DNA from 4 places in the Ewingella allii genome. Region 3 is predicted to be linked to each of the others. Evidence: predicted binding sites of a transcription regulator. Region 3 holds the regulator's gene; each other region holds the start of a gene.
What was found. The regulator PurR, encoded in region 3, represses purine synthesis genes. The targets are predictions, from matches to a motif close to CANGCAAACGTTTGCNTG.

Region 1: a site for PurR is predicted at 1,545-1,562, ahead of gcvT (glycine cleavage system aminomethyltransferase GcvT). Genes of this name have one in related genera too.
Region 2: a site for PurR is predicted at 2,588-2,605, ahead of glyA (serine hydroxymethyltransferase). Genes of this name have one in related genera too.
Region 4: a site for PurR is predicted at 4,500-4,517, ahead of carA (glutamine-hydrolyzing carbamoyl-phosphate synthase small subunit). Genes of this name have one in related genera too.

What each region holds. Positions count from the first base shown of each region.
Region 1 is NZ_JAWUDN010000003.1:251,709-259,263, forward strand. Features, by position in the region: gene ubiH (2-octaprenyl-6-methoxyphenyl hydroxylase) at 1-39, shown strand, start outside; gene ubiI (FAD-dependent 2-octaprenylphenol hydroxylase) at 62-1,288, shown strand; gene gcvT (glycine cleavage system aminomethyltransferase GcvT) at 1,752-2,846, shown strand; gene gcvH (glycine cleavage system protein GcvH) at 2,889-3,275, shown strand; gene gcvP (aminomethyl-transferring glycine dehydrogenase) at 3,380-6,253, shown strand; gene SBO83_RS10020 (FCD domain-containing protein) at 6,323-7,000, opposite strand; gene SBO83_RS10025 (DUF2848 domain-containing protein) at 7,137-7,555, shown strand, end outside.
Region 2 is NZ_JAWUDN010000001.1:144,304-151,858, reverse strand. Features, by position in the region: gene SBO83_RS00705 (3-phenylpropionate MFS transporter) at 1-1,030, opposite strand, end outside; gene glyA (serine hydroxymethyltransferase) at 1,229-2,482, opposite strand; gene hmpA (NO-inducible flavohemoprotein) at 2,834-4,024, shown strand; gene glnB (nitrogen regulatory protein P-II) at 4,108-4,446, opposite strand; gene glrR (two-component system response regulator GlrR) at 4,571-5,908, opposite strand; gene qseG (two-component system QseEF-associated lipoprotein QseG) at 5,905-6,696, opposite strand; gene SBO83_RS00675 (ATP-binding protein) at 6,689-7,555, opposite strand, start outside.
Region 3 is NZ_JAWUDN010000001.1:677,584-685,138, reverse strand. Features, by position in the region: gene SBO83_RS03335 (alkene reductase) at 1-707, shown strand, start outside; gene gloA (lactoylglutathione lyase) at 899-1,306, shown strand; gene rnt (ribonuclease T) at 1,397-2,110, shown strand; gene SBO83_RS03320 (Grx4 family monothiol glutaredoxin) at 2,201-2,554, opposite strand; gene SBO83_RS03315 (NlpC/P60 family protein) at 3,039-3,905, shown strand; gene cydH (cytochrome bd-I oxidase subunit CydH) at 4,106-4,381, opposite strand; gene purR (HTH-type transcriptional repressor PurR) at 4,532-5,557, shown strand; gene punR (DNA-binding transcriptional activator PunR) at 5,615-6,520, opposite strand; gene punC (purine nucleoside transporter PunC) at 6,680-7,555, shown strand, end outside.
Region 4 is NZ_JAWUDN010000004.1:160,451-168,005, reverse strand. Features, by position in the region: gene carB (carbamoyl-phosphate synthase large subunit) at 1-3,099, opposite strand, end outside; gene carA (glutamine-hydrolyzing carbamoyl-phosphate synthase small subunit) at 3,117-4,277, opposite strand; gene dapB (4-hydroxy-tetrahydrodipicolinate reductase) at 4,753-5,574, opposite strand; gene SBO83_RS11495 (porin) at 6,184-7,335, shown strand; gene SBO83_RS11490 (SMP-30/gluconolactonase/LRE family protein) at 7,476-7,555, shown strand, end outside.

The DNA.
Region 1 (7,555 bases), on a different contig from region 3:
GCCTTTACCCGGCGCACGCTAGGTTGGGTAACCCGCTGAATCTCTTCCCACAGGAAAATTTATGCAATCTTTTGATGTAGTTATCGCCGGTGGCGGCATGGTTGGCCTAGCGCTGGCCTGTGGGTTACAGGGCAGCGGCCTGCGCGTTGCCGTGGTGGACAGCCACCAACCCGATCTCGACTCTCCTCTGCCAGCAGCGCCGGGTCTGCGCGTGTCGGCCATTAACGCCGCCAGCGAGCGCCTGCTGAAATATATCGGCGTATGGGACAACATCACCGCCCAGCGCGTCAATGCCTATCAAGGCATGGAAGTGTGGGACCGCGACAGCTTCGGGAAAATTGCTTTTCGTGGCGAAGAGTATGGTTTCAGCCACTTGGGGCACATCATTGAAAACGACGTGATCCTGCGCGCCCTGTGGCAAAAAGCCGAGCACTCCTCTGACATCACTTTGCTCTGTCCGGCGACCTTGAAAAACGTGGCCTGGGGCGAAAACGACGCCTTTATTACCTTGAACGATGACCGCCAGCTCAGCGCCCGCCTAGTGGTTGGCGCGGATGGCGCGCAGTCCTGGCTGCGCCAGCATGCGGATATCCCGCTGACCTTCTGGGACTATCGCCACCATGCGCTGGTCGCCACTATTCGCACCGCCGAGCCTCATCAGTCGGTGGCGCGGCAGGTGTTTCATGGCGAAGGCATTCTGGCATTCCTGCCGCTGGCTGACCCGCACTTGTGTTCCATCGTGTGGTCGGTTTCTCCGGATGAGGCCCAGCGGCTGTCGGCGTTGTCCAAGGAAGCCTTTAATAAAGTGCTCGCCAGCACCTTCGACCTGCGTCTGGGGCTGTGTTCCGTTGAAAGCGAACGTCTGACCTTCCCGCTGACCGGCCGCTACGCGCGCAGCTTTGCCGCCCAGCGTCTGGCGTTGGTGGGCGACGCCGCGCACACCGTGCACCCGCTGGCCGGGCAGGGGGTGAACCTTGGCTTTATGGACGCCGCCGAATTAGCGTCTGAAATCAGACGCTTGCAGCGCGCGGGCAAAGACTTCGGCCAGCACATGTATCTACGCCGCTATGAGCGCCGCCGCAAACACAGCGCCGCGCTGATGTTGGCGGGTATGCAGGGCTTCCGTGAACTGTTCAATGGCGATAACCCGGCGAAAAAATTGCTGCGCGATATCGGCCTGACGCTGGCGGACTCCCTGCCTGGCGTGAAGCCAAAACTGGTGCGTCAGGCAATGGGACTGAATGATTTACCCGAATGGCTAGAGCAGGATCCTGTTCGATTGAAATAATCTAATTTCAGCGCCTTTTTCCCATTACTTTTTATAATGCGAGGCCGGATATCCCATTCTGCAAATGGTGAGATATCCGGCCTCTTCGTTATATAACATCGAGATTTTTGTGGTTCATTTGTAGATTTTGCGCCATAAACCCCATTTTTCTAGTCAGAAACTCTGCACAATACTCCTCGCTTATCCCTGCTGTTTCTCCAGATACTGATATTTTAACTTATGGTTAGCAGGGGGATTCGGTGATAAGTTCGACCTATAGGATAACGTTTGCGTCACCCTGTGATCCTTCACGCTATTTTGGCGTTGGCTGCTCTTATTCGGCCCAGTCACATACTTGAGTAAGCTTTTAAGACTCGCTCAGTTGCCGCCTTGATACAGCGCGAATGATTTAGGGGAAACGAGAGCAATTTATATTCCGATATTCCGACTTCGTTTTTGCATTCGCAGGTTAATGAGGATCAAGATGGTTAAGCAGACTCAGCTTTATGAACAACACGTGGCGTGCGGTGCGCGCATGGTGGATTTCCACGGTTGGATGATGCCGTTGCACTACGGCTCACAGCTTGATGAGCACCACGCGGTGCGTCAGGACGCTGGCATGTTCGACGTCTCCCACATGACGATTGTTGATCTGCACGGCGCCCGCACTCGTGAATTCCTGCGCTATCTGGTGGCCAACGACGTCGCCAAACTGACCGTCCCCGGCAAAGCGCTTTATACCGGCATGCTTAACGCCTCCGGCGGCGTGATTGACGACCTGATTATCTACTTCTTCACTGAAGACTATTTCCGCCTGGTGGTGAACTCTGCCACGCGCGACAAAGATCTGGCATGGATTTCGCAGCATGCAGAAGCCTACGGCGTTGAAGTCACCGTGCGCGATGATCTGGCGCTGATCGCCGTCCAAGGCCCGCAGGCCAAAGAACGCGCTGGCACGCTGTTCACTGAAGAGCAAAAACAAGCCGTCGCTGGAATGAAACCTTTCTTTGGCGTGCAAGCCGGTGACCTGTTTATCGCCACCACCGGCTACACCGGCGAAGCGGGCTACGAAATTGCCGTGAAGCAAGAACAAGCCGCTGACCTGTGGCAGAAACTGCTGAAGGCTGGCGTCAAACCTGCCGGGTTAGGGGCGCGCGACACCCTGCGTCTGGAAGCCGGCATGAACCTATACGGTCAGGAGATGGATGAGGGCGTTTCTCCATTGGCGGCTAACATGGGCTGGACCATCGCCTGGGCGCCGGAAGATCGCGACTTCATCGGCCGCGCCGCGCTGGAAAAGCAGCGTGAGCAGGGGACCGAAGAACTGGTTGGATTGATCATGACCGAAAAAGGCGTATTACGTAATGAGCTGCCGGTGCGTTTCACCGACGCTGCGGGCAACCAGCAGGAAGGCGTTATCACCAGCGGCTCATTCTCACCGACTTTGGGTTACAGCATCGCGCTGGCTCGCGTTCCGGCTGGCATCGGCGAAAACGCCATCGTGCAGATCCGTAACCGCGAAATGCCAGTAAAAGTAACCAAGCCTGGTTTTGTTCGTAACGGTAAGCCGTTGGTTTAATAACGAATTCATTAATATCTGAAAATTTTTGGAGATTCTTTCATGAGCAATGTTCCATCAGAATTGAAATACGCCGCGTCGCACGAATGGGTTCGTTCAGAGGGTAACGGCGTTTACACCGTAGGCATTACCGAGCACGCGCAAGAATTGCTGGGCGACATGGTTTTCGTCGACCTGCCAGAAGTGGGCCGCGAAGTGACGGCCGGTGAAGACTGCGCCGTTGCCGAGTCCGTTAAGGCGGCGTCTGACATCTATTCCCCAATCAGCGGCGAAATTATTGCCGTTAACTCTGAGCTGGAAGGCTCACCTGAACTGGTGAATAGCGCGCCCTACGGCGACGGTTTCCTGTTCCAGATTAAAGCCTCTGACGAAAGCGAAATCGCTAAGTTACTCAGCGCTGACGCCTATCTTTCAGGTATCGACGAGTAATGAAGTGCTGCCCCGTAAGCCGTTTACGGGGCAGATTTAGTCCCCGCTTGCCCGTTATCGGTTGTCCTTCGACACCACCATGCAGATTCAGGAATGCGTAGCAAATGACTCAGACTCTCAGCCAACTTGAACACAGTGAATCCTTTATCGGCCGTCACATTGGCCCGTCTTCTCAGCAGCAACAACAGATGCTGGAGACGGTCGGTGCCGACTCGTTAAATGCCCTGATCCAGCAAATCGTGCCGGTGGACATCCAATTGCCGGGCCCGCCAGCCGTGGGTGATTCCGTTACCGAACATCAGGCACTGGCTGAGCTGAAAGCTATCGCCAGCCAGAATCAGCGCTACAAATCTTACATTGGTATGGGCTACAGCGCGGTGCTCACCCCGCCGGTTATCCTGCGCAACATGCTGGAAAATCCGGGCTGGTACACGGCGTATACCCCTTATCAACCAGAAGTTTCTCAGGGCCGTCTTGAAGCCTTGCTGAACTTCCAACAGTTGACCCTCGACCTGACGGGTCTGGACCTCGCGTCTGCTTCTCTGCTTGACGAAGCGACCGCCGCTGCCGAAGCTATGGCTCTTGCCAAACGCGCCAGCAAACTGAAGAACGCCAATCGCTTCTTCGTGGCTGACGACGTGCATCCGCAAACGCTGGACGTGGTTCGCACCCGCGCTGAAACCTTTGGTTTCGACATCATCGTGGATAAAGCCGAGAAAGTGCTCGAGCTGGAAGGCGTGTTCGGCGTGCTGCTGCAACAGGTGGGCACCACCGGGCAGGTGCACGACTATCGCGCACTGCTGGCAGAGCTGAAATCACGCAAAATCATCACCAGCGTTGCCGCCGACATTATGGCGTTAGTGCTGCTTGCCGCACCGGGCGCGCAGGGGGCGGACGTGGTATTCGGTTCCGCCCAGCGCTTCGGCGTGCCAATGGGCTACGGCGGCCCGCACGCGGCATTCTTTGCCTGCGTTGACGAATTCAAACGCTCCATGCCGGGCCGTATTATCGGCGTATCGCGCGACGCCGCGGGCAACACCGCGCTACGCATGGCGATGCAGACCCGCGAGCAGCATATTCGCCGCGAGAAAGCCAACTCCAACATCTGTACTTCGCAGGTTCTGTTGGCGAACATCGCCAGCCTGTACGCGGTATTCCACGGCCCGGTTGGCCTGAAACGCATCGCCAGCCGTATTCACCGTCTGACCGACATTCTGGCCGCTGGCCTGAAAAAAGGTGGCCTGACGCTGCGCCACGACACCTGGTTTGACACCTTAACGGTTGAAGTGAAAGACAAAGCCGCGACGCTGGAGCGCGCCCTGAGCTTCGGCCTGAACCTGCGCACCGACATCCACGGCGCCGTGGGCATCACGCTGGACGAAGCTACTTCACGTGAAGATGTGCAAGTGCTGTTCGCCGCCCTGCTGGGTGACGACAACGGTCTGGACATCGATCAGCTTGATAAAGCCGTGAGCAGCGATAATGCCTCGATCCCTGCCGCTATGCAGCGCGTAGAGCCGATCCTGACTCATCCGGTGTTCAACCAGTACCACAGCGAAACTGAGATGATGCGCTACATGCACCGTCTGGAGAAAAAGGATCTGGCGCTGAATCAGGCGATGATCCCGCTGGGTTCTTGCACCATGAAACTTAACGCCGCTGCCGAGATGATCCCAATCACCTGGCCTGAATTCTCCGAGCTGCACCCGTTCTGCCCGGTTGAACAAGCTGCGGGCTACCAGCAGATGATCGGCCAGCTCTCCCAGTGGCTGGTGCAGCTGACCGGCTACGACGCGGTTTGTATCCAACCAAACTCCGGCGCGCAGGGCGAATATGCTGGCCTGCTGGCTATCCGCCGTTACCACGAAAGCCGTAACGAAGGCGGCCGCCACATCTGCCTGATCCCAAGTTCTGCTCACGGCACCAACCCAGCATCGGCGCAAATGGCCAGCATGAGCGTGGTAGTGGTAGCTTGTGACAAGCAGGGCAACATTGATTTAAGCGACCTGCGCGAGAAAGCCGCTCAGGCCGGCGATGAGCTGTCGTGCATCATGGTGACTTACCCGTCAACCCACGGCGTGTATGAAGAAACCATCCGCGAAGTGTGCCAGATTGTTCACCAGTACGGCGGTCAGGTCTACCTCGACGGCGCGAACATGAACGCACAGGTGGGGATCACCACGCCGGGCTACATCGGCGCGGACGTGTCGCACCTCAACTTGCACAAAACCTTCTGTATCCCACACGGCGGTGGCGGTCCGGGCATGGGCCCAATTGGCGTGAAATCGCACCTGGCTCCGTTCGTTCCGGGTCACAGCGTGGTGCAGATTGACGGCGTACTGACTCAGAATGGCGCGGTTTCTGCGGCGCCGTTCGGCAGCGCTTCTATCCTGCCAATCAGCTGGATGTACATCCGCATGATGGGTGCGCAGGGGCTGAAGCAGGCAAGTCAGGTAGCGATTCTGAATGCCAACTACATCGCCACTCGCCTGAAAGATGCTTACCCAGTGCTGTACACCGGCCGCGACGGTCGCGTGGCGCACGAATGCATTCTGGATATCCGCCCGCTGAAAGAGAGCGTCGGTATCAGTGAAATGGATATTGCTAAACGCTTGATTGACTTCGGTTTCCACGCGCCAACCATGTCATTCCCGGTCGCGGGTACGCTGATGGTTGAGCCAACCGAGTCTGAAAGCAAAGTGGAAATCGACCGTTTTGTTGACGCTCTGCTGGCGATCCGCGCTGAAATCGACCGCGTTGCTAAAGGCGAATGGCCGCTGGAAGACAACCCGCTGGTCAACGCGCCACACGTACAAGCCGAGCTGGTCAGCGAGTGGTCCCACCCGTACAGCCGTGAGCTGGCGGTATTCCCGGCGGGCAGCGACAACAAATATTGGCCTAGCGTGAAGCGTCTTGATGACGTCTACGGCGACAGAAACCTGTTCTGCTCCTGTGTACCGATGAGTGAATATGAGTAATTAGCCAAAAGCCGTTTTGCTCCTCTCCGGATAAGGGGGGGAGCAAAAAAGCAATCAAAACAACGCCCTTCAACCCCGCAGCAAAGCATCCCTAAACGACAAAATATGCGCCTCGGCGGCGGCTGCGGCGGCTTGGGTATCTTGCGTTTCCAGCGCGGAAATAATGGCGCGATGCTCCTCGATAACCTCAATCATATGCCCCTCTTTCGACAGCGAACTGGCCCAGAAGCGTTGCGCTCTGGCGTGTAGCACGCTGAGGATATCCTTGAGCATCAGGTTTCCGGCGATCTCGGCCAGAAGCTGGTGAAAATGGTGGTCCAGCGACACCATGCGGTTGCGATCCCGCGTCTGCACGGCGACATTCATCTCTTCATTTACCGCCGTTAATGTGGCGATATTCTGCTTTGAGACGTGCTTACAGGCCAGCTTCATGCACAGCATCTCATTGGCGAGACGCACTTCGATCAGCTCCAGCGCGTCATCAATCGACAGCGGAGAAACCATCACCCCTTTGCGCGGGATTATCTGCAATAAGCCTTCATTGGCCAGCCGGTGGATCGCCTGATTAATCGGCGTGCGGCCCATTTCAAGCTCCGCCATCACCTGCGCGGTATTCAAATATTCACCCGGCTTATAGCTCAGAGTGACCAGCGCCTGCTTAAAACGACGATAAGCCAGCTCATTTTGCGATAAACCCGCGTCATCCAACGCCGACTGTGGGCGGCTTTCTGCTGCAACAGATTTCACGCATAACTCCTGCGATGGAAATTTTTAGACATTCTACACAAAATCATGGCACGGAAATCGCTTATTTAATAACTGAAGCTATAGTGAAATTTCACTGTGCTTTCTAATAAAACAGTTAATAAGCGAGCCTTAAAAGATGAAATTAACCTTTACCTTACCTGCAAACACTGGCGAAACCTCACTAAACGTTCAGATTGATCAACTGGTGATCGCTGGCTGGACCGGGCGCGATCACGATGCCATCTTGCACCATATCAGTGAACTTGAGGCGCTGGGCGTGCCCCGTCCGAGTGCAGTTCCCCTGTTTTATCGCGTCGCGACCAATCAGCTCACGCAAAGCGAAACTATCGAAGTGGTCGGCTGCGCCACGTCTGGTGAAGCCGAACCTTTTATTTTCACTCACCAGGGCGAGCAGTTTGTTTCGCTGGCCTCCGATCATACCGATCGCGAGCTTGAAGCCCATAGCGTGGCGCTTTCCAAACAGATTTGCGTCAAGCCCGTCGCCCGCCAGGTATGGAAAATGGCCGATGTCGCCGATCACTGGGATCAGCTGAT
Region 2 (7,555 bases), 530 kb from region 3:
TCATCACCGCCACGCCGCCGCCCATGGCTAAGGCCGAATAAACCGATTGCAGGCGGATAACCTGATCCCGAGGGCGCGAGGCAATAAAGCGCATCCCCGCCAGATGGCAAACGGTGAAAGTGCCGCAGTGCAGGATTTGAATCAGGATAAGCCAAGGCAGCTCGATGAATGCCCCCATCAATGCCCAGCGCACCACGCCACAGCAGGCGGAGAGCAGCAGCAAATCGCGCGCGCTCCAGCGGCGGAACAGCTTATTGCTGAAGGTGAACACCAGCACTTCCGCCACCACGCCCAGCGACCATAGATACCCCACCACCGAGGCGGAATAGCCTTGGTCCTGCCAGTAAATCGCGCTGAAACCGTAATAGGCCGCGTGGGCACCTTGCAGCAAGGAGACGCAGAGTAAGAAGCGCCAGACCGGCGTTTCACTCAGCAAGGCTTTCCAGGAAATAGCCGGCTCGTTGTTTTCGCGCTTGGCTCCCACCGGCTTAACGCTCGGGCGGAACAGCATCCCCAGCAGCATGGCGGCGATGCCGACCGTCAGCGTGTAAAGAATCGCATTATGGCCATATACCGACACCAGCTTGCCGGTCAGCGCCGAACCTATCACAAAGGCTATTGATCCCCAGACGCGGACTTTGCCGTAATCCATGGTGATTTGGCGCTGTAGCGTGCCAGAAAGGGCATCGGTCAGGGGCACTAACGGGCCGAAGAAGATGCTAAACCCGGCGATGTTGATCATCAACCACGCCCAGCCGTTGCCAAACCAGTAGCCCACCGCGAAGGCCAGTGTCAGCAGTGCCAAAATGCGCAGGCCGGTAATTAAATGGGCGGGATCTTTAATGGCAGGAGAAATGATTAAGGTACCGAGGAAACGTGAAACTAAGCCGGCCCCCAGCAATAACCCGATATTTTCAGAAGAGATACCCTCGCCTTTTAACCAAACCCCAAAGAAAGGCAGAAAAATACCGTAGCTGAAAAAGTAGGTGAAATAGCTAAGCCCTAGCCAATACGTTGAACGCAATACCATAGTTCCTCCGGTTTTTATGGGCGATACTTTGACAGAGGTCACACTAGCTAGCAATCAGCAGTGAAGGTGTTAAGAGAGGAATGTAAGGCGGCTCACAGTTATGGCTGGCTATTAACAAAAAACCCGCCGAGGCGGGTTTATTTATTCAGATCAAACGCTGCAAGTCCTGAGTGATCACACTCAGACTCGGTCACGACATTACGCGTAAACCGGGAAGCGTGCGCAGATATCCAACACGTTTTTCTTAACGCGTTCGATAGTGGCTTCGTCGTTGATGTTGTCCAGAACGTCACAAATCCAGCCAGCCAGTTCGCGAACTTCGGCTTCTTTGAAACCACGACGGGTAACAGCCGGAGTACCGATACGCACGCCAGAGGTCACGAAAGGAGACTTCGGATCGTTTGGCACGGAGTTTTTGTTGACGGTGATGTTAGCACGGCCCAGCGCGGCGTCGGCTTCTTTACCGGTCAGGTTCTTATCAACCAAGTCCATCAGGAACAGGTGGTTGTGCGTACCGCCAGAAACCACGTTGTAACCACGTTCCATCACCACGGCCACCATAGCTTGTGCGTTTTTAGCCACTTGCTGTTGGTAAGTTTTGAACTCAGGCTCCATCGCTTCTTTCAGGGCTACCGCTTTACCGGCAATCACGTGCATCAGCGGGCCGCCCTGACCACCAGGGAATACGGCTGAGTTGAGTTTTTTATAGAACTCTTCGCTGCCGCCTTTCGCCAGAATCAAACCACCGCGAGGACCCGCCAGCGTTTTGTGGGTAGTGGTGGTGACGATGTGTGCGTGTGGCACTGGGTTCGGGTAAACGCCAGCTGCAATCAGACCGGCAACGTGTGCCATGTCGACGAAGAAGTAGGCGCCAACGCTGTCAGCAATTTCACGCATCTTTGCCCAGTCAACCACGCCAGAGAATGCAGAGAAGCCGCCGATGATCATTTTTGGCTTGTGGATTTCGGCCTGACGCTTAACGTCTTCATAGTCGATATCGCCGCCTTCGTTGATGCCGTAAGGCACCACGTTATAAAGCTTACCAGACAGGTTTACCGGAGAGCCGTGAGTCAGGTGACCACCGTGGCCCAGGTTCATCCCCAGAATGGTATCGCCCGGCTGCAACAGCGCGGTGTAAACCGCGAAGTTAGCCTGTGAGCCAGAGTGTGGCTGCACGTTAGCGAAGTCTGCGCCAAACAGCTCTTTCGCGCGATCGATAGCCAGTTGCTCAACGATATCCACGTATTCGCAGCCGCCGTAATAACGTTTGCCCGGATAACCTTCGGCATATTTGTTAGTCAGTTGCGAACCCTGAGCCTGCATGACGCGCGGGCTGGTGTAGTTTTCTGACGCAATCAGCTCGATATGTTCTTCCTGACGAACAACTTCCTTCTCCATTGCTGCCCACAGCTCAGCATCATAATCGGCAATGTTCATTTCACGCTTTAACATCCGCATCTCCTGACTCAACAAACTAAAAAATAAATGCCCCTTCCGGGTTCTGCGCAACAGTGTAAATGTTTAAGACGCCTGCGGATAGAGTCGGTTTAATGTTTTTAGGCAATCGATTGGCTTCAGACACGGCAAGGCTTTTATCCGTTAGGGACTTAGCGTAATCAAGGGAGTTTTCTTCACCATAACATGCATATTTTTCAGCTTTGTGACCCCGCCCGCACGCTTTATGAAACCCATGATTCCGGCATGGCTATTTACAACAATAAATCCTCGCTATAAGATGCATTAAAAATACATGTTTAAGAATTTATTGCTGAGATACGGGCCTAAGCCCAGGGAGCTAACACCATGCTAGACAGCCAAACTATCGCCACCGTGAAGTCCACCATCCCCCTGCTCGCCGCCACTGGGCCGAAGTTAACGGCTCACTTTTATGATCGCATGTTCGCGCATAACCCTGAGCTGAAAGACGTTTTTAATATGAGCAACCAGCGCAACGGCGATCAGCGTCAGGCACTGTTTGACGCCATCTGTGCCTATGCCGCTAACATCGAAAATCTCGCCGCACTGCTGCCTGCCGTTGAGCGCATCGCGCAAAAGCACACCAGTTTCACCATCCAACCTGAGCAGTACAACATTGTCGGTACCCACCTGTTGGCGACGCTGGATGAGATGTTCAGTCCGGGTCAGGAAGTGCTGGATGCCTGGGGCAAAGCTTACGGCGTGTTGGCCGGGGTGTTTATTCAGCGTGAGTCCGATATTTATAAAGAGAGCGCCGAGAAGAAAGGCGGCTGGTCCGGCACTCGCAAATTCCGCATTAAGGAGAAGCGTCCGCAGAGTGATTTAATCACCAGTTTTGTGCTCGAGCCAGTAGACGGCCAGCCGGTGGCCGATTTTAACGCCGGGCAATATCTGGCGGTCTATATTCGCAGCCAGCAGTTGGAAAATCAGGAAATTCGCCAATATTCACTGACTCAGGCACCAAACGGCAAAACCTATCGCATTGCGGTGAAGCGCGAAGAGCAAGGTCAGGTATCGAACTTCCTGCATAACCAGGCTCAGGAAGGGGACGTGGTACATCTGGCCGCGCCGCACGGTGATTTCTTCCTCGACGTGACGCCTCAGACGCCCGTCGCGCTGATCTCCGCCGGTGTCGGCCAAACGCCCATGCTCGGGATGCTCAACGTGCTGGCCGCCAATCAACATCAGGCCCCTATTCACTGGCTGCACGCCGCTGAAAATGGCCGGGTTCACGCCTTCGCGGATGAAGTGAAATCATTGGAAAATCGCTTGCCGCAGCTGCAAAGCCACGTGTGGTATAACCAGCCGCAGGCGGAAGATTTGCCGGGTGAGCAGTATCAGTCTCAGGGGCTGATGGACCTTAGCCTGCTGAAAAGCCAGCTCGCTGACCCGACGACCGAATTCTATCTCTGTGGTCCGGTGGGCTTTATGCAGTTCGCGGCCCAGCAGCTAGTGGCGCTCGGGGTTGCCGTCGACCACATTCATTACGAATGCTTCGGCCCGCATAAAGTGCTGTAATTAAAACAGATGCATAAAAAAAGGCTGACATCGCGTCAGCCTTTTTTATTGGCGTTTTCTGGTCATAAGACTGAAAACGGCAATTAGATCGCTTCTTCATCCTGCTCGCCAGTACGGATACGTACTACGCGCGCCACGTCGAACACGAAGATTTTGCCATCGCCGATTTTGCCGGTCTGGGCAGTGGTCATAATGGTTTCGACACAGGTATCAACGATATCGTCAGCCACTACGATCTCAATCTTCACTTTAGGCAGGAAGTCCACCATATACTCAGCGCCGCGGTAGAGTTCGGTATGGCCTTTCTGACGCCCAAAACCCTTCACCTCTGTCACGGTCATGCCGGTAATACCCACTTCGGCCAAGGCTTCACGGACATCATCGAGTTTAAACGGCTTAATAATCGCATCAATTTTCTTCATGGCGGACCCTTATAATCATTCATTTGCTCTCCGCCTTCCTGAGCGGCAGCGTGGTTCACATTCTGATTGCCAGCGGCAATGCACAGGCAGACGGTAAAGGTAACATAGTCGAAGAGCGTCGTGGTCACTCTTTAAAGTCGGTCGCTTCCAACTCGTGACGAGAAAGCAGCTTGTAGAATTCGGTTCGGTTGCGCCCGGCGATACGCGCCGCGTTGGTCACGTTGCCTTTGGTTATCTGCAACAGCTTGCGCAGGTAATTGAGTTCAAACTGATTACGCGCCTCGACGAAGGTCGGCAGCGCGGTGTTCTCCCCTTCCAAAGCCTGCTGTACCAAGGCTTCGCCAATCACCGGCGCGGAGGTCAGCGCCACGCACTGCTCAATCACGTTAACCAGCTGGCGAACATTGCCCGGCCAGCTGGCAGCCATCAGGCGTCGCATGGCGTCGGTTGAGAAGCTGCGTACAAAAGGTTTATGTCGCTGCGCGGCGACCCGCAGCAGGTGGTTCGCCAGCAAGGGAATATCTTCTGCACGCTCATTTAATGCCGGCAATTTTAAGCTAACGACATTCAGGCGATAGAACAAGTCTTCGCGAAACTCGCCCTTCTCCATGGCTTTCGGCAAATTGCGGTGGGTCGCGGAGATAATTCGCACATCCACATCGATGTCGTGATTACTGCCCACCGGGCGCACCTTGCGCTCTTGCAGCACGCGCAGCAGTTTGACCTGAAGCGAAAGCGGCATGTCACCGATTTCATCTAAAAACAGCGTCCCCCCCGTCGCCGCCTGAAACAGTCCTTCCCGGCTACTGACCGCGCCGGTAAAGGCCCCTTTGGCGTGACCAAAGAGTTCAGACTCCAGAAGCTGCTCTGGCAGTGCGCCACAGTTAATCGCTGTGAAAGCCTTCTTGGCTCGCGGGCTGGCGGCGTGGATCGCCTGCGCCAACACCTCTTTCCCCGTGCCACTTTGGCCGTTAATCAGCACGCTGACGTCAGACTGCGCCACCATATTGGCCTGCTCCAGCAGCCGCAGCATCACCGGATTGCGCGTGACAATCGCCTCACGCCAGCTCTCATCACCACTCGGCGAGGAGAGAGACAGCGCGGCGTCAATCGCTTTATATAGCGCGTCGCGATCAACGGGCTTGGTAAGGAAGCTAAACACCCCCTGCTGGGTGGCGGCAACCGCGTCGGGGATGGAACCATGGGCGGTGAGGATAATCACCGGCATGCCCGGCTGATGCTGTTGGATCTGCGCGAACAGCGCCATGCCGTCCATTTCATCCATGCGCAAGTCGCTGATCACTAAGTCAAAACGTTCACGATTAAGCAGACGTAGCGCCTCGGCGCCGCTTTCGGCGGTAGTGACGCGGAAACCCTCGCTGGTCAGGCGCATGCCCAACAGCTTCAGCAGGCTCGGATCGTCATCGACCAGCAACAGGCTGGCGGCTTTGCGTAACGTCATGGTTTCTTCTGCCCTTTAATCGGTGGCTGGTAAGTCTCTTCCGGCTTAACAGTTACAGAGGCCGAATCGTTGTCCGGCAAATCACTCTGCATCTGCTTGCGCGAAGAGAGCTGACGCTCAATATCCGTCAGGTTTTTTAACTTACGCTGAGTATCCGTCAAGCTCTGTTGCAATGCCACTTGCTGCTCGGTGAGCTGCTCTATTTTGCTTTCGGACACGGCGGCCTGCCGCGCGTTACGCGCTTTCTCATCCCCTAGCGTCACTTGCAGGGTTTGCCGCTCGCGCCACAGTTGCACCAAGGTTCGAATGGAGCCGGGCATCTGGACGCGGTATTCATTAACGCGGGCTAACAGCGCGCGACGCTGCTGCTGGTCCGGATCGGCCCCGGCGCGCAGGATGCTCTGCTTGAACACGCTATCCCACGAGTTAGCTTTAATTTGCTCAGCCTGATAGCGCGCCTGAGCGTCATTCATTCGGTCCGCGCAATCCATCGCCCGCAGCCAGAAAAGCGAGTTATTTATGGCGTCGCTATCATCCAGCGCCCACAAGGTTTCACAAGGCGCGAGGCGGAAATCCACCACTTTGGTGGTCGGGATCACATCCTCGACCGGGCGATAATAGCTGTCACTGGAAGAGTGCAAAGTACAGCCTGCGAGGAGAGTTGGAGCAACGATGACCGCCAAAGTGGCGCGACATACTGCGGTTTTCAACCCGTGCTGAATGCGGAATAAAAAAGATGCGGCGCTTTTTAACAGGCCGTCCTGCTTAATTTGGCGTTTTTTAATCATTTTTCTCAGCAGTTAATGGCAATTCGATACGAAAACACACGTCGGCATGGTCAATAGTAACCAACCGTAATTCTCCGCGCATTCTGCGGATGCAATCCTGTGCAATGCTCAGCCCCAAACCACTGCCTTTTACGGCACCCTTGCGCTGCTGACTTCCCTGATAAAAAGGTTCGAAAATCATCGTTTTTTCGGCCTCAGGGATGGTATTTCCCGTGTTGGCAACGTCGATGATCACTTGGTTTTGTGACTGCCGACTGCGGACCCAAATGGTACCGGATTCAGCGCCATAGTGCACCGCATTGGAATAGAGATTATCCAGCACGCGCATCAATAAAGTCGGTTCCGCCCAGCAGAATTGGGCCGCCATATTGACCTCGGTGCTAATTTGCTTGGCTCTGGCGGGAAGGCTGTTGGACGCCACGATACTGTCGACCATGGCCGCTAAATCCACGCGCTCCTTCTCCATCGGCGCATCGGCGAGTTTGCGGTTGTAGTCCAACAGCTGTTCGATCAGCGTTTGTAAGTGGCGGCTGCTATCATCGAGGATCGCCACCACCTCTTTTTGATCGGCCGTTAAAGGGCCTGCGACTTCATCCTGCAACAGCTCGGTGCCTTCGCGCATACTGGCCAAGGGGGTTTTTAACTCATGAGAAATATGGCGCAAAAACTCGTGGCGCTGTGACTCGAGCCACGCCAGACGCTCACTGAGCCAGACGATACGCTGAGCCAGGGAGCGAATTTCTCGTGGCCCTTTAAACTTGTCGGCATTGCCCAGCGTGCCTCGCTCACCCAGCCGGTTAATCATCCGCTCTACGCGCTTAACCGGGCCGATAATCATCCGTGTAAACAGCAAGACCAG
Region 3 (7,555 bases):
GTACCAGCCTGCGTGATGCACAGGGCAACGCCGTTCGCGTTGACACCCCGACGCCACGCGCGCTGGAACTGAGCGAAATCCCAGGCATCATCAATGATTTCCGCCACGCAGCGGCCTGCTCTCGTGAAGCAGATTTCGACTACATCGAACTGCACGCCGCGCACGGCTACCTGTTGCACCAGTTCATGGCTCCGGCTTCTAACAACCGTACCGACCAGTACGGCGGCAGCATCGAAAACCGCACCCGCCTGACGCTGGAAGTGGTTGATGCCGCTATCGAAGAGATTGGCGCAGAGCGCGTGGGTATTCGTATTTCTCCACTCGGCCCGTTCAACGGTCTGGACAATGGCGAAGATCAAGAACAAGCCGCGCTGTACCTGCTCGATGAGCTGAACAAACGCAATCTGGCATACCTGCACATTTCTGAACCAGACTGGGCAGGTGGCAAGCCTTACTCTGACGAGTTCCGTGCAGCGATCCGCGCCCACTATAAAGGCGTGATTGTCGGCGCGGGTGCTTACACCGCAGAGAAAGGCGAAGACCTGATTGAAAAAGGTTTCATTGACGCCGTGGCGTTTGGCCGCAGCTACATTGCAAACCCAGACTTGGTTGAACGTCTGAGAAACCATGCACCACTGAACGAACCACAGCCAGAGACTTTCTACGGCGGCGGCGCTCAGGGTTACACTGACTACCCGACGTTATAAAAACCGCGAGTCGCAATAAAAACGGCGAGTTCTTATAAAACGAAGAGTAACTAACGGGTTGGTTTAAAAGCCATTAGTGCAAAAAATCGACCCTTGCGGCAGCCGCCCCTCCGGCTGCCGCTTTTTTTGCCTGAATAGCGAATATCAGTTAGTCTGTTATCTATTACTTACCCCTGCATTCAGAGGAATTTATGCGCTTACTTCATACCATGCTTCGCGTTGGCGACCTGCAACGCTCAATCAGTTTCTATACCGATGTTTTGGGCATGCGCCTGCTGCGTACCAGCGAAAATACTGAATACAAATACTCTCTGGCCTTTGTTGGTTATACCGATGAAAGCGAAGGTGCAGTGATCGAACTGACTTACAACTGGGGCGTCGAAAGCTATGATCTCGGCACGGCCTATGGTCATATCGCTCTTGGCGTAGATAACGTTGCCCAGACTTGCGAAGACATTCGTAAAGCCGGTGGTAACGTGACGCGCGAAGCCGGCCCGGTGAAAGGCGGTTCTACCATCATCGCTTTCGTCGAAGACCCGGACGGCTACAAAATCGAGCTGATCGAATCTAAACATGCGGGTCAAGGTCTGGGTCACTAATCCCGCCTTCCGCTATCAAGGGCGCATAAGCGCCCTTTTTTGTTGCCCTTTTTTCCTCCCCTCCTGCAACTGACAGAAAAATTTGTCATAATGCCGGCTGAATTCGATGAAGATAAGAAACTAATGGCCGAGAATAGTGACATTAACGCCCTGAGAGGCCGATTTCGTGGTTTTTATCCCGTAGTTATCGATGTTGAAACCGCAGGATTTAACGCCCAGACCGATGCGCTGCTAGAAATTGCCGCCATTACGTTAAAGATGGATGACGAGGGTTGGCTGGAGAGCGACGAAACGTTGCATTTCCACGTCGAGCCTTTCGAGGGTTCCATTCTGGTACCGGAGGCGCTGGCCTTTAACGGCATAGACCCGACCAACCCCCTGCGCGGCGCGGTGAGCGAATATGATGCGCTACACGCGATTTTCAAAGCCATTCGCAAGGGAATGAAAGAGCAGAACTGCAATCGGGCGATCATCGTGGCGCACAATGCCAACTTCGATCACAGCTTCCTGATGGCTGCCGCAGAGCGCGCCGGGCTGAAACGCAACCCTTTCCACCCTTTTGCCACTTTCGATACCGCCGCACTCAGCGGATTGGTGCTCGGACAGACGGTGTTGGCGAAAGCCTGTATCAGCGCCGGCATGGTGTTCGACAGCAGCCAGGCGCACTCGGCGCTGTATGACACCGAGCAGACGGCCAAGCTGTTCTGTGAACTGGTAAACCGCTGGAAGCGTCTTGGTGGCTGGCCACTGCCGGTGGGCGATGAGACTGCAGCGCCGAGCGAGACAGACAGTCAGGCTGAATAAGTGGGCTTGGCGGAATTCGACAGATAAAAAAAGAGCGGCTCAGATGGCCGCTCTTTTTATTTGCTCTGCTATTACAGCGGGAGCCTGAAATTACTCAGGTTGCTGCTCTTCAGAAGATTTGTATTTCTCAGCAGTTTCTTTGATCAGCTGCTGTAGCTCACCGCGCTGGTACATTTCAATCACGATGTCGCAACCGCCAACCAGCTCGCCGTCTACCCACAGCTGCGGGAAGGTTGGCCAGTTAGCATATTTTGGCATTTCAGCACGGATATCTGGGTTTTGCAGGATATCAACGTAAGCGAAACGCTCACCACAGGCAGAAAGAGCCTGAACCGCCTGAGCAGAGAAACCGCAGCTTGGCAGCTTAGGTGAACCTTTCATGTACAGAAGGATTGGGTTTTCGGAAACCTGCTTCTGGATCTTTTCAATAGTTGGTGTGGTCATTTCTTGCTTCCTCAAGCCAAAGCTGGCTGTCACGGTCATTACTCATTATGCGCAGGCTGCTTATGGGAACCCGCAGCCTTTGTCGCTTGTCTTCTATTGTAACGATGGCTGGCATGGGATAAAAACGCCATTTTTTGCAGGGTTTTTCTCCACTGCGCCATGCATTATTCAACTGCCTGTGCCATTTTTATTAAAATGCCTCACAGGTCGCAAAAATAAACAGTCATTCAGAATAACATTTTTGCCTAACAAATTTAACTGCCGAATGAGCCTTCCGCACGGCATAGAGCATTATTTCAACTCACTGAAATATGGTGCTTTTAAAACCGTTTAATGACTATTTTCTCAGCATTTAAAATGCTATTAACTTTTTCTCACAATATGATCTAGAATCGAGGCATTTCGTGCTGTTTTGTCCGGTTCATTTGGGCAATACTCTGACATCTATGATGTTTAACTTTGGGCCAATATTGGTAACGACGCCATGCGTTTATTGATTACGCTTTCCGTACTGCTATTTACCCAGCTATTTCTTAATTTGGCGCACGCAGCGCCAAACGCTAACGTTTCCGCCGATCATAAGAAAAGCCACGTGAGTCAGGCTAAACCCGATGAGCGCCGAAAGCGAAAAGCCGTGGCCAAGACCAGTAAAAAGTCCAAGGCAGAGCCGGTAAAAGAAGAAAAAACCAAAACCAGTAAAACGAAAGAATCGAAAGAAACGAAAAAGGCCGCACCGGCCAAGCTTGCTCACCATCAGCGAGCTGAAAAGAAAATCACCAAAGTCGCGTTACGCAAAACCGAAACCAAAAAAGAAAGTCGAACGCTGGCCAAGAACGAAACCAAAAAGAACGGCAAAAAAGCTTACGGGCGTCACCGAGGTGACAAAGACGTTCTGGCAAAAAACAGTAAACCCATAACATTAAGCGCCGCGCACAAAAAACGTTACCAACACGCGCAGCAAACAGCGATGACCAAGTTGATGCATCAGGTTGGCAAACCTTATCGCTGGGGTGGGACTTCACCGAATACCGGATTTGATTGCAGTGGTTTAGTGTATTACGCCTATAAAGATTTGATTCGCATTAAAATGCCGCGCACCGCTAACGAAATGTACCACCTTCGTGACGCGGCGCCGGTTAAACGCGGTGAACTGGAGAGTGGCGATTTAGTCTTCTTCAGGATCAGCAAGCGCGGCGCAGCAGACCACGTGGGCGTGTATCTCGGCAACGGCAAGTTTATCCAGTCACCGCGAACCGGTGAAGATATTAAAATCACCTCCTTGGGTGACGATTACTGGCAAGATCACTATGTTGGCGCGCGTCGCGTCATGACGCCTAAAACGATTCGTTAAGTCGGCCCCACCGCTAATCAGTCACTGAATAGCATTTAACGAAACGCTTATGAAATTGTTGAGTCAAATTCGAGCACAGCAAGACGAAAACAAAAAGGGCGATCCCAGTGATGGGGTCGCCCTTTTCTCTATTTATTTAACTTTTCTAACTAGAACCGAACACGGTTTAACGCGCCTAAGCCCTACTCGGAATGAGAGGATTAGTGCATTACCGCCGTGAAGCTAAAGGCCAAAATCATTGCCAATGCGCCGACTGTCGTGATCAATGCGAATTTCAGATTGCTGTCCATGAAAACTCCTTGTGGATCAAATGCGGCCACGCCGTAAGCCATACAGTTTGTGTGCCAAAGCAGTTTCTCACAGTTTCCCGCTAAAATCTCGTGATCATTCCCTGCCTTAACAAGACTTTTTACTTCCCCTTTTCCGCGATATAAGAGAAAATTCGCGGTTACCACGCTGCGTGCCGGTCGATTCATCCCGATGTTCTTTCAGACAGCTGTCCTTTTCTGAAAAACCCACCAACGATTTCACTGCGCTTTTATTGTTCAGCAGTCAAATCCACGCAAGCAAACGATTAACATAATGCTAACGTGCCAGAGCACGTCGGTACAGGAGTCATTCTTTTCATGGCAACGATAAAAGATGTCGCAAAGCGGGCTGGCGTTTCCACCACTACCGTGTCGCACGTCATCAATAAAACACGTTTCGTCGCCGAAGAAACTAAAGCCGCCGTGCAGACTGCCATTAAAGAGCTGCACTACTCGCCTAGCGCCGTGGCTCGCAGCCTCAAGGTTAATAACACCAAGTCTATCGGCTTGTTGGCAACCTCCAGCGAAGCGCCCTACTTCGCCGAAGTTATCGAAGCCGTTGAAAATAGCTGCTTCGCCAAAGGCTATACGCTGATTTTATGTAACTCGCACAATAACCTCGATAAGCAACAGGCCTATCTGGCGATGCTGGCGCAAAAGCGCGTCGACGGCTTATTGGTGATGTGCGCCGAATACCCGGACGCCCTGTTGGACATGCTCGAAGAGTATCGCTCCATCCCTATGGTGGTGATGGACTGGGGCGAAGCGCGCAAGAATTTCACCGACAGCATTATTGATAACGCCTTTGAAGGCGGCTACATGGCCGGGCGCTATCTGATTGAACGCGGTCATCGCGATATCGGCGTGATCCCCGGCCAGCTAGCCCGCAACACCGGCGGCGGTCGCTTCCAGGGCTTCGTCAAAGCCTTAACCGAAGCCAATATTCCGCTGCGCGAAGAGTGGGTAGTGCAAGGGGATTTCGAGCCGGAATCCGGCTATCAGGCGATGCACAAGATTTTGATGCAGAAGCAGCGCCCGACCGCCGTTTTCTGCGGCGGCGACGTGATGGCGATGGGGGCAATCTGTGCCGCTGACGAAATGGGCCTGCGCGTGCCGCAAGACATTTCGGTGATCGGCTATGATAACGTGCGTAACGCGCGCTACTTTTCTCCAGCCCTGACCACCATCCACCAGCCGAAAGAGCGTCTGGGCGAGATGGCCTTCACCATGCTGCTCGACCGTATTGTCAGCAAGCGCGAAGAGTCGCAAACCATCGAGGTTCATCCGAAACTGGTTGAGCGCCGCTCAGTGGCCGACGGCCCGTATCGCGACTATCGTCGTTAATAGCGCGCCGCGAATAAAATAGTGAACCGACCAACGCCTGCTCCCATGCAGGCGTTTTTAATTGCGCAACCACTCCTGATTCATGGTTTCACTGTCGCCGAGATAGTCCAGCAGCCACGCCAGCGCGGGCGACTGATTGCTTTGGTCCCACGTCAGGCAGCAGGCGCTTTCCGGGAAATCCGTAGCCAGTTGCAAAACGCGAAGCTTATCCTGCTCGAGCCATTTATCCACCATATGGACGGGCATCATGCCGACACACAGCCCCGCGCACAGGCACTCAATGGCGCAGGTCCAGTCCGGCACCACCAGCCGACGCTGATTATCCAAGGTCCAGGTATCGCGCTTGGGTAAGCTACGCGAGGTGTCTTCCAGACATAGCGCGGGGTACTCTCGCAGCTGGTCGTCAATCAGCGGCGCGGGCAACGCCGCCAGCGGATGGCTCGGGCTGACCACGCAGTGCCAATCCATAAAGCCCATGTCGCGAAAGCTAAAACGCCCGCCGGTGGGCACCGCGCGGGTGGCGCCGATGGCGACGTCAGCGCGGCCATCAACCAGCGCATCCCACACGCCGTTGAACACTTCGGAATGAATAATCAGCTCGGTGTCCGGGAAGGTGCGATAGAAATCCGTCACTAGCCGCCGCGCCCTTTCTGGCTTAACTATACGGTCAACCGCCACGCTGAGCTGGCCGCGCCAGCCATTTGCCACCTGCTGGCACTGGCGGCGGGTCGCCATCATTTTTTTGATAAGCAACCGCGCATCCTCGACAAAAACCTGCCCGGCCGGGGTTAATTCCACATCGCGATGGCGGCGCTCAAACAGCGGCACGGCCAGCCACTGTTCCAGTTGGCGGACGGTATAACTCACCGCCGAGGGCACGCGGTGCAGCTCCACGGCTGCCGCGCTAAAACTGCCGGTGCGCGCCACGGCGTCTACCACTTCTAACGAGTATTCTGACCACATTTCATTCGCCCCCGGCTTGCTTTCAATATTTTTGATAGAACACTGCAAATATTAGCGTTTCACAACGCCTTTACCAAACACTTAAACTTCTCAGGAGTTTTCCTGCATTTGTTTGCCACCACGTAACGTCATTGATACATCGCATCTAAGAAGAGAAAAATGAAACCCTCCTTTGGATTTATGCTCTACCTCGCCGGGCTGAGTATGCTGGGCTTTTTAGCCACCGATATGTACCTGCCTGCATTCAGCGCGATGCAAACCTCCTTAGTCACCACGCCGGGCCTGATCAGCGCCAGCCTCAGTATCTTCTTAGGCGGCTTTGCCATTGGCCAACTGGTCTGGGGGCCACTCTCCGATCGCATGGGTCGCCGCCCGGTACTGATTGCCGGACTGACGCTGTTCGCGCTGGGCTGTCTGGGGATGCTGTGGGTTGAAAATATTTATCTGCTGCTCGGTCTGCGCTTCCTGCAAGCCATCGGCGTGTGTGCTGCGGCAGTGAGCTGGCAGGCGCTGGTGGTTGATCGCTACTCGTCTGAAGTGGCGAAACGCACCTTTGCGACTATCATGCCGCTGGTCGCGCTCTCTCCAGCGCTCGCCCCGCTGCTTGGTGCATGGGTGCTTAACCATTTCGACTGGCAGGCCATTTTTGCCCTGCTGTTGGCCGTCGGCGTGCTGTTGCTGGCCTTCTCTTTCCGCATTAAAGAAGCCAAAAAAGCCAGTGGCGAGAAAAAGGCTGACAACATCAGCTTCTTCCGCCTGATGGCTTCGCCAGCGTTTAGCGGCAACGTGATGATTTACGCTGCGTGTTCGGCCGGTTTCTTTGCGTGGCTGACGGGTTCACCCTTTATTTTGAGTGATATGGGTTACACGCCGGGAGTGATTGGTCTGAGCTATGTTCCGCAGACAATTGCATTTTTGGTGGGGGGCTTCGGCTGCCGTTTGCTGATCGCCAAAATTGACGGCAACCGCATTCTGCCTTGGCTGCTGGCGGGTTACACCCTGAGCGTCGTGGCGCTTTATCTGGTGGCAGCCCTG
Region 4 (7,555 bases), on a different contig from region 3:
CGCGCTGCGGCGAATCAGCTTGGAATCCTCAATCGCCTGACGACCCGCCGTGGTGTTCACGATATACACATACTCGCCGTTTTTGATGCGGTCCTGAATGTGCGGGCGGCCTTCATGCACCTTGTTGACCAGGCGTGGGTTAATCCCCGCTTCGCCCAGCACCACAGCAGTACCGTGAGTAGCGTCCAGCTCGAAGCCGCGTTTAAGCAGCTTGGCGGCCAAATCCACCACGCGACCTTTATCCCCTTCGCGCACTGACAGCAGCGCACGCCCGGCTTTCTTCATGCCGGAGTTACTGCCGAGCTGCGCCTTGGCGAAGGCTTCGGCGAAGGTGCGACCGACGCCCATCACTTCGCCGGTAGAGCGCATTTCTGGCCCTAAGATTGGGTCAACGCCCGGGAACTTGTTGAACGGCAGCACCACTTCTTTCACCGAGTAGTACGGTGGAATGATCTCTTCGGTGACGCCTTGCTGAGCCAGCGTCTGCCCCGCCATCACGCGAGCCGCCACTTTCGCCAGCGGAATGCCCGTGGCTTTAGAGACGAACGGCACGGTACGCGCGGCGCGTGGGTTAACCTCAATCAGGTAAACCTCATTGTTTTTCACCGCGAACTGCACGTTCATCAGGCCGCGAACGCTCAGCTCAAAGGCCAGTTTCTCAACCTGTTGGCGCATCACGTCCTGAATCTCTTTGCTCAGCGTGTAGGCTGGCAGAGAACAGGCGGAGTCGCCGGAGTGCACGCCAGCTTGCTCGATGTGCTCCATGATGCCGCCAATCAGTACGCGCTCACCGTCGCAGATAGCGTCGACGTCCACTTCTACCGCGTCATCAAGGAAACGGTCGAGCAACACCGGCGCGTCGTTAGAGACGCTAACCGCGTTCTGGAAGTAGCGACGCAGGTCGATTTCGTCATACACGATTTCCATCGCGCGGCCGCCCAGCACGTAAGACGGGCGCACCACCAGCGGATAACCAATGCCGCTGGCTTTTTCTACCGCTTGCTCAATGGTCGCGACCGTGGCGTTAGCGGGCTGTTTCAGGCCCAGGCGGTTAACTGCCTGCTGGAAACGCTCGCGGTCTTCGGCGCGGTCGATGGCGTCAGGGCTAGTGCCGATAATTGGCACGCCGGCGGCTTCAAGTTCACGAGCCAGTTTCAGCGGAGTTTGCCCGCCGTATTGCACGATCACGCCTTTTGGCTGTTCGATACGCACGATTTCAAGCACGTCTTCTAGCGTCACTGACTCGAAGTACAGGCGATCAGAGGTGTCGTAGTCGGTGGAAACCGTTTCAGGATTACAGTTCACCATGATGGTTTCGTAACCGTCTTCGCGCAGCGCCAGCGAGGCGTGAACGCAGCAGTAGTCGAACTCGATGCCCTGACCGATACGGTTTGGTCCGCCGCCTAACACCATGATTTTTGGCTTATCGTTAGTCGGGTTGGACTCGCACTCTTCTTCATAAGTGGAGTACATGTAGGCAGTATCGGTGGAGAATTCTGCCGCACAGGTATCAACACGTTTGTAGACCGGGTGCAGGTTATATTTGTGACGCAGCTTGCGCACTTCGCTCTCTGACACACCTACCAAGGTCGCCAAACGCAGGTCGGCAAAGCCTTTGCGCTTCAGCATGCGCAGGTAGTCGTGAGTCAGGATGTTGAAGCCGCCTTCGGCTACGTCGTTTTCCAGCTTAACCAGCTCTTCAATCTGCACCAGGAACCAGCGGTCGATATTGGTCAGGTTGAAGATGCCGTCGACAGACAGGCCAGCGCGGAAGGCATCGGCGATGTACCAGATGCGGTCTGAACCGGCTTCTTTCAGTTCGCGGCGGATCTTGGTCAGGGCTTCCGGATCATCCAGACTCACTTTCGGGTCGAAGCCGCTGGCACCCACTTCCAAGCCGCGCAGGGCTTTTTGCAGAGATTCTTGCTGGGTGCGGCCAATCGCCATCACTTCGCCGACAGATTTCATCTGCGTGGTCAGACGGTCGTTGGCACCGGCAAACTTCTCGAAGTTGAAGCGAGGAATTTTGGTGACAACGTAGTCGATTGATGGCTCGAACGACGCCGGGGTTTTGCCGCCGGTGATGTCGTTCATCAGCTCGTCCAGCGTATAACCTACCGCCAGCTTGGCGGCCACTTTGGCAATCGGGAAGCCGGTTGCTTTAGAAGCCAGAGCAGAAGAGCGCGACACGCGCGGGTTCATTTCGATAACAATCAGGCGACCGTTTTTCGGGTTCACGGAGAACTGCACGTTAGAACCGCCGGTTTCCACGCCGATTTCACGCAGTACCGCCATCGAGGCGTTACGCATGATTTGGTACTCTTTGTCGGTCAGGGTCTGCGCCGGAGCCACGGTGATGGAGTCACCGGTGTGGATGCCCATGGCATCGAAGTTTTCGATTGAACAGACGATGATGCAGTTGTCGTTCTTATCGCGCACCACTTCCATTTCGTACTCTTTCCAGCCAATCAGCGACTCATCAATCAGCAGCTCTTTAGTTGGGGAAAGATCCAGACCGCGCTCGCAAATCTCTTCGAACTCTTCGCGGTTGTAGGCGATACCGCCGCCAGTGCCGCCCATGGTGAATGATGGGCGGATGATGCATGGGAAGCCAACGTCAGCGGCAACCGCCAGCGCTTCTTCCATATTGTGAGCAATGCCGGAACGCGCGGTGTCGAGGCCAATCTTCTTCATCGCCACGTCGAAACGGCGGCGGTCTTCGGCTTTGTCGATAGCGTCGGCGGTGGCACCAATCATGGTGACGCCAAACTCCGCCAGCACGCCCTGACGTTCCAGCTCGAGTGCGCAGTTCAGTGCTGTCTGGCCGCCCATGGTTGGCAGCACGGCATCTGGACGCTCTTTCTCGATGATTTTACGCACCACTTCCCAGTGAATGGGTTCGATGTAGGTTGCATCGGCCATTTCCGGGTCGGTCATGATGGTCGCCGGGTTGGAGTTCACCAGAATGACGCGGTAACCCTCTTCACGCAGGGCTTTACAGGCCTGCGCGCCGGAATAGTCAAACTCACAGGCCTGACCGATAACAATCGGGCCAGCGCCGAGGATCAGGATGCTTTTTATGTCTGTACGTTTTGGCATGTTTTAGTGCTCCTGATTTATTTGCCAGTCTGAGTGGCGTGAGAACGGTATTGCTCAATCAGCTCGATAAAGTGGTCGAACAGCGGTGCCGCGTCGTGCGGGCCCGGGCTGGCTTCTGGGTGCCCCTGGAAGCTGAACGCGGCTTTATCCGTGCGATGAATCCCCTGAACCGTGTGGTCGAACAGCGATTTGTGGGTCACGCGCAGGTTGGCTGGCAGGCCATTTTCATCTACCGCAAAGCCGTGGTTCTGCGCGGTGATCATCACCACATTGTTGTCGAGATCTTTCACCGGGTGGTTACCACCGTGATGGCCAAGCTTCATTTTCAGCGTTTTCGCGCCGCTGGCCAGTGCCAGTAACTGGTGGCCCAGACAGATGCCGAAGACCGGAATATCAGTCTCGAGGAAGGCCTTGATGGCGTCGATGGCGTAGTCGCATGGCTCCGGGTCGCCCGGTCCGTTGGACAGGAAGATGCCGTCTGGATTGAGCTTTAACACGTCTTCGGCTGGCGTTTGTGCCGGCACCACGGTCAGGCGGCAGCCGCGGTCAACCAGCATGCGCAGGATGTTGCGTTTTGCGCCGTAGTCATAAGCCACCACGTGGAATTTCAGCTCTTCGGCCGGTTTCGCTTCAGGCAGTTCGCCTTCTAATGTCCAGCTGCCCTGCTGCCAGCTGTAAGACTCTTTGGTAGTGACTTCTTTCGCCAAGTCCATGCCTTTCAGGCCCGGGAAGGCTTTAGCTTTCTCCAGTGCCAGCACCGCGTCCACGGAATCGCCAGCGATGATGCAGCCGTTTTGTGCGCCTTTTTCACGCAGCACGCGAGTCAGTTTACGGGTATCAATGTCGGCGATAGCGACGATGTTGTGGCGTTTGAGATAGTCAGAAAGATTTTCGGTACTGCGGTAGTTGCTGGCAATAAGAGGTAAATCGCGGATAACCAAACCTTGAGCGTGTACTGCAGAGGATTCTTCATCAGCGGCGTTAGTGCCGACATTACCAATATGGGGATAAGTAAGAGTAACAATTTGGCGGGAATAGGAAGGATCAGTAAGGATTTCTTGATAACCGGTCATCGACGTATTGAAGACCACTTCCCCCACTGCCGTACCTTCTGCCCCGATGGCCCGACCGTGGAATTGGGTTCCGTCTTCCAGAACCAATAGCGCTGACTTTATCAAAGCATCCTCCAGGAATAATCAATCACATTATTTGCATATTAATTCAGATAAGCCGATCTAAATCAATGCAAAAATCGCCCTCGAAGCCAATTTTCGGCAAATTGCGCGCATTCTAATGATGGGCGCTCGCTTTGTCTACCAAAAGCACCAATATTTCTCTGTTTTATACAGAACTCAGTGAAATAGCGACCTCACAGCCATAAAAGCACGGGCTAAGTCACTATAGTAAACGTTTGCGAGGGCGGTTGTCTGAAAAAAGGCGGGAAATCGGCAAATGTTACACATCGGATCTGTTGAGGAGGTCGTTTTGTAGTCAGCGAAGAGCTTTAAAACTCACAAAACATATTAAAATAGGCATCAAAATAAGAAAAAGAAGCCAAACATGATTTTTCATAAAAAAGAAAAGGGCAGCCAAGGAACCGCCCTATAATCAAAGAACTATGATTAAAACAACCACATCACAATGGTGTAAAACTTAAATATCATCTAATTTCAGCACATCACGCATATCGAACAAGCCAACTTTAACGTCCTCCAGCCACTTTCCTGCACGAACTGCGCCTTTTGCAAATGTCATTCGACTTGAAGCCTTATGGGTAATCTCAACGCGCTCGCCGATATCGGCAAAAATCGCCGTATGCTCACCCACGATGTCTCCTGCACGCACGGTCGCAAAGCCGATGCTCTTAGGATCACGCTCGCCGGTATGGCCGACGCGGGAAAACACCCCGTGCTCCTTGAGATTGCGACCCAATGTGTCGGCAATCGCCTCACCCATCGCTAACGCCGTGCCCGAAGGCGCATCAACTTTGTGGCGATGGTGAGCTTCAATAATTTCGATATCCGTGTAGTCGCCCATCACCTCGGCGGCTTTTTCCAACAGCTTGAGGACCAGATTGACACCTACGCTAAAGTTCGCGGCGAAAACAACCGGAATAGACTCGGCTGCCTGCTGGATTGCCGCCTTACCTGCGTCATCAAAGCCGGTAGTGCCGATAACAATACCTTTGCGATGTTTCACGCAGAAGTCGAGATAAGCCAGAGAAGCTTCTGGACGCGTGAAGTCGATCAAGACGTCGAAGTCGTTCACCACGTCATCCAGACTGTCGCTCACCTTAATGTTCAGGCGACCAACACCTGCCAGCTCGCCCGCGTCAGTTCCCACCAGCGAGGAGCCTTTGCGCTGAATGGCTGCGCCCAGCACTACGCCATCAGCTTCGCAAACCGCCTGAATAAGCTGGCGTCCCATTCTTCCACCCGCGCCCACAATGGCCATGCGCAGTTCAGCATTACTCATAATCTCTCTCTTTATAAATGTGTTCTGCTTTATAACAGCAGCAGGTTATCGGCCCCTCTGGAGAGGAGCCAGCAAAATTGCGGCATAATTAGAAAATTATGATATAGCCCAGCTAACATCAGTAAAACATATCAGCTCAAAAGTTATCCATTTGATGATTTTATGTTACTCATCAATGAAAAGCGTCAGGGTAAACAAGGCGCGTTTCTGAAAATAGCCATTTCCCACTCGCGCATAATCATTCAATTTTATGCATAGGGTTGCAGCAGAGTTTGGCTGCGGCATACAGCACCGTTGGCGTATCCCTGATTTGTCTTTACGCAGCACAATCCCCCTCGCTAATTGCTACATAAAGCAACAAACGCGCACTTTTAACGATCTAAAACATCAATTTTTCATTATATGTAACGAAATGATATTGATAAAACCAATAAATATGGTAATAAATAGCCCGCTAATTTTAACCCACGAAACTTGATTTCGTTGCGTTAATAATTCGGCGCGTTTTCACCTTTGCCAGATAGTCACCGGTAAAGGGAATATAAAATAATAATGAGCCAACATCATTGATGATTCTCTTAAAATCATCGAGTTGGCGCAGGGGCAACGATGAAATTCAAACTAAACAGAGTCACACAGGTGGCTTCTGCCGGGCTACTCTTTGGCCTGACGTCTTTCGCTTCACAGGCTGAAATCACCCTTATTAAGCAAGATCCGCAGCCAAATGACCTGCTGAGTCGTCTCGACTTCAAGGTTGGCGGCAGTATTCGCCCACAGTGGAATATGGAAACGGGCAATAAAGATAAAGGCTCTTACAAAAACAACGGCTTTGACGGCGGCTCGCGTTTTCGCTTCACGGCGGATTACTACCTGTTTGATGATATCAGCTGGGTCAGCTACTACGAACTGGGTGTCAACTTCCCTGCCCTGTTCGACTGGGATAATCACTATGCCGACGGCGCGCGCAATACCTCTCGCCGCCAACTCTACACCGGTCTGAAAAGCAAAACCTACGGACAGTTGACCTTCGGCCAGCAAAACAGCGTGTATTACGATGTGGTGGGCGTGAAAACCGATATCTGGGACTACGACATGCTCGCTCAGGCGCCGGGCAACGGCGTGAATGGCGACTACGACGGCTCTTATCGTTCGCGCAAAATGTTGAAATACAAGAACACCTTCGGTGATGCTGATGTCTACGCCTCTTACCTGTTCGCCGATACCGATCTGCTGACCGGCGATGGCCTGCGTTATAAACGTAAAGGCGGCGGCTCTATCGGCGTGGATTACCATATCACCAAAGAACTGACCTGGGGCACGGCGTACAACTACACCAACGCCGAGATGAAAAACCCGGGCGGCAACAGCTCCACCAACTATGACCAAAATATCATTGGTACCGCATTAAGCTGGAAACCGGGCAACTGGACGGCCTCTTTCGGCGGCGGTTATTACAACAACTTCCTGACGACTAAGCAGAAAGCGGATAATAACTACTTTGCTGGCGACGCCTACGGTCTGGAATACTTCCTGGGCTACGCCTTCCCAATAAACCAGTACGCGGTCAAAACCGTTCAGCCATACTTCATGGGTGACCGACTAACCTACGTCTCCGGCCGTGATTATCAGCGTATCGATAATGGCTTAGGCGTATCGGTTCAACTCGATTACGGCTTCCGCGTTGATTATGAACACGTATTTAGCTCCACCACCGACGACCGTGGCGACATGAACCTGGTTCGTCTGAGATACGATTTCTAACCCTTATTAGCTCACCTCAGGGGCTGGCTTTACGTTTTATTAACGGGCCGGCCCCTTCTTTTTACGCCTTTTATTCTATCCTCCATCAGCAAAGCCAGACTAGACTATGTAAAGACACTGCCATGAAGGAGAGCTTTACGATGTCAGCATTTTTACGATCCGCCATCACTGCGATAGACGACTACCGTGCCGAGCTGGGAGAGACGCCGGTATGGTGTCA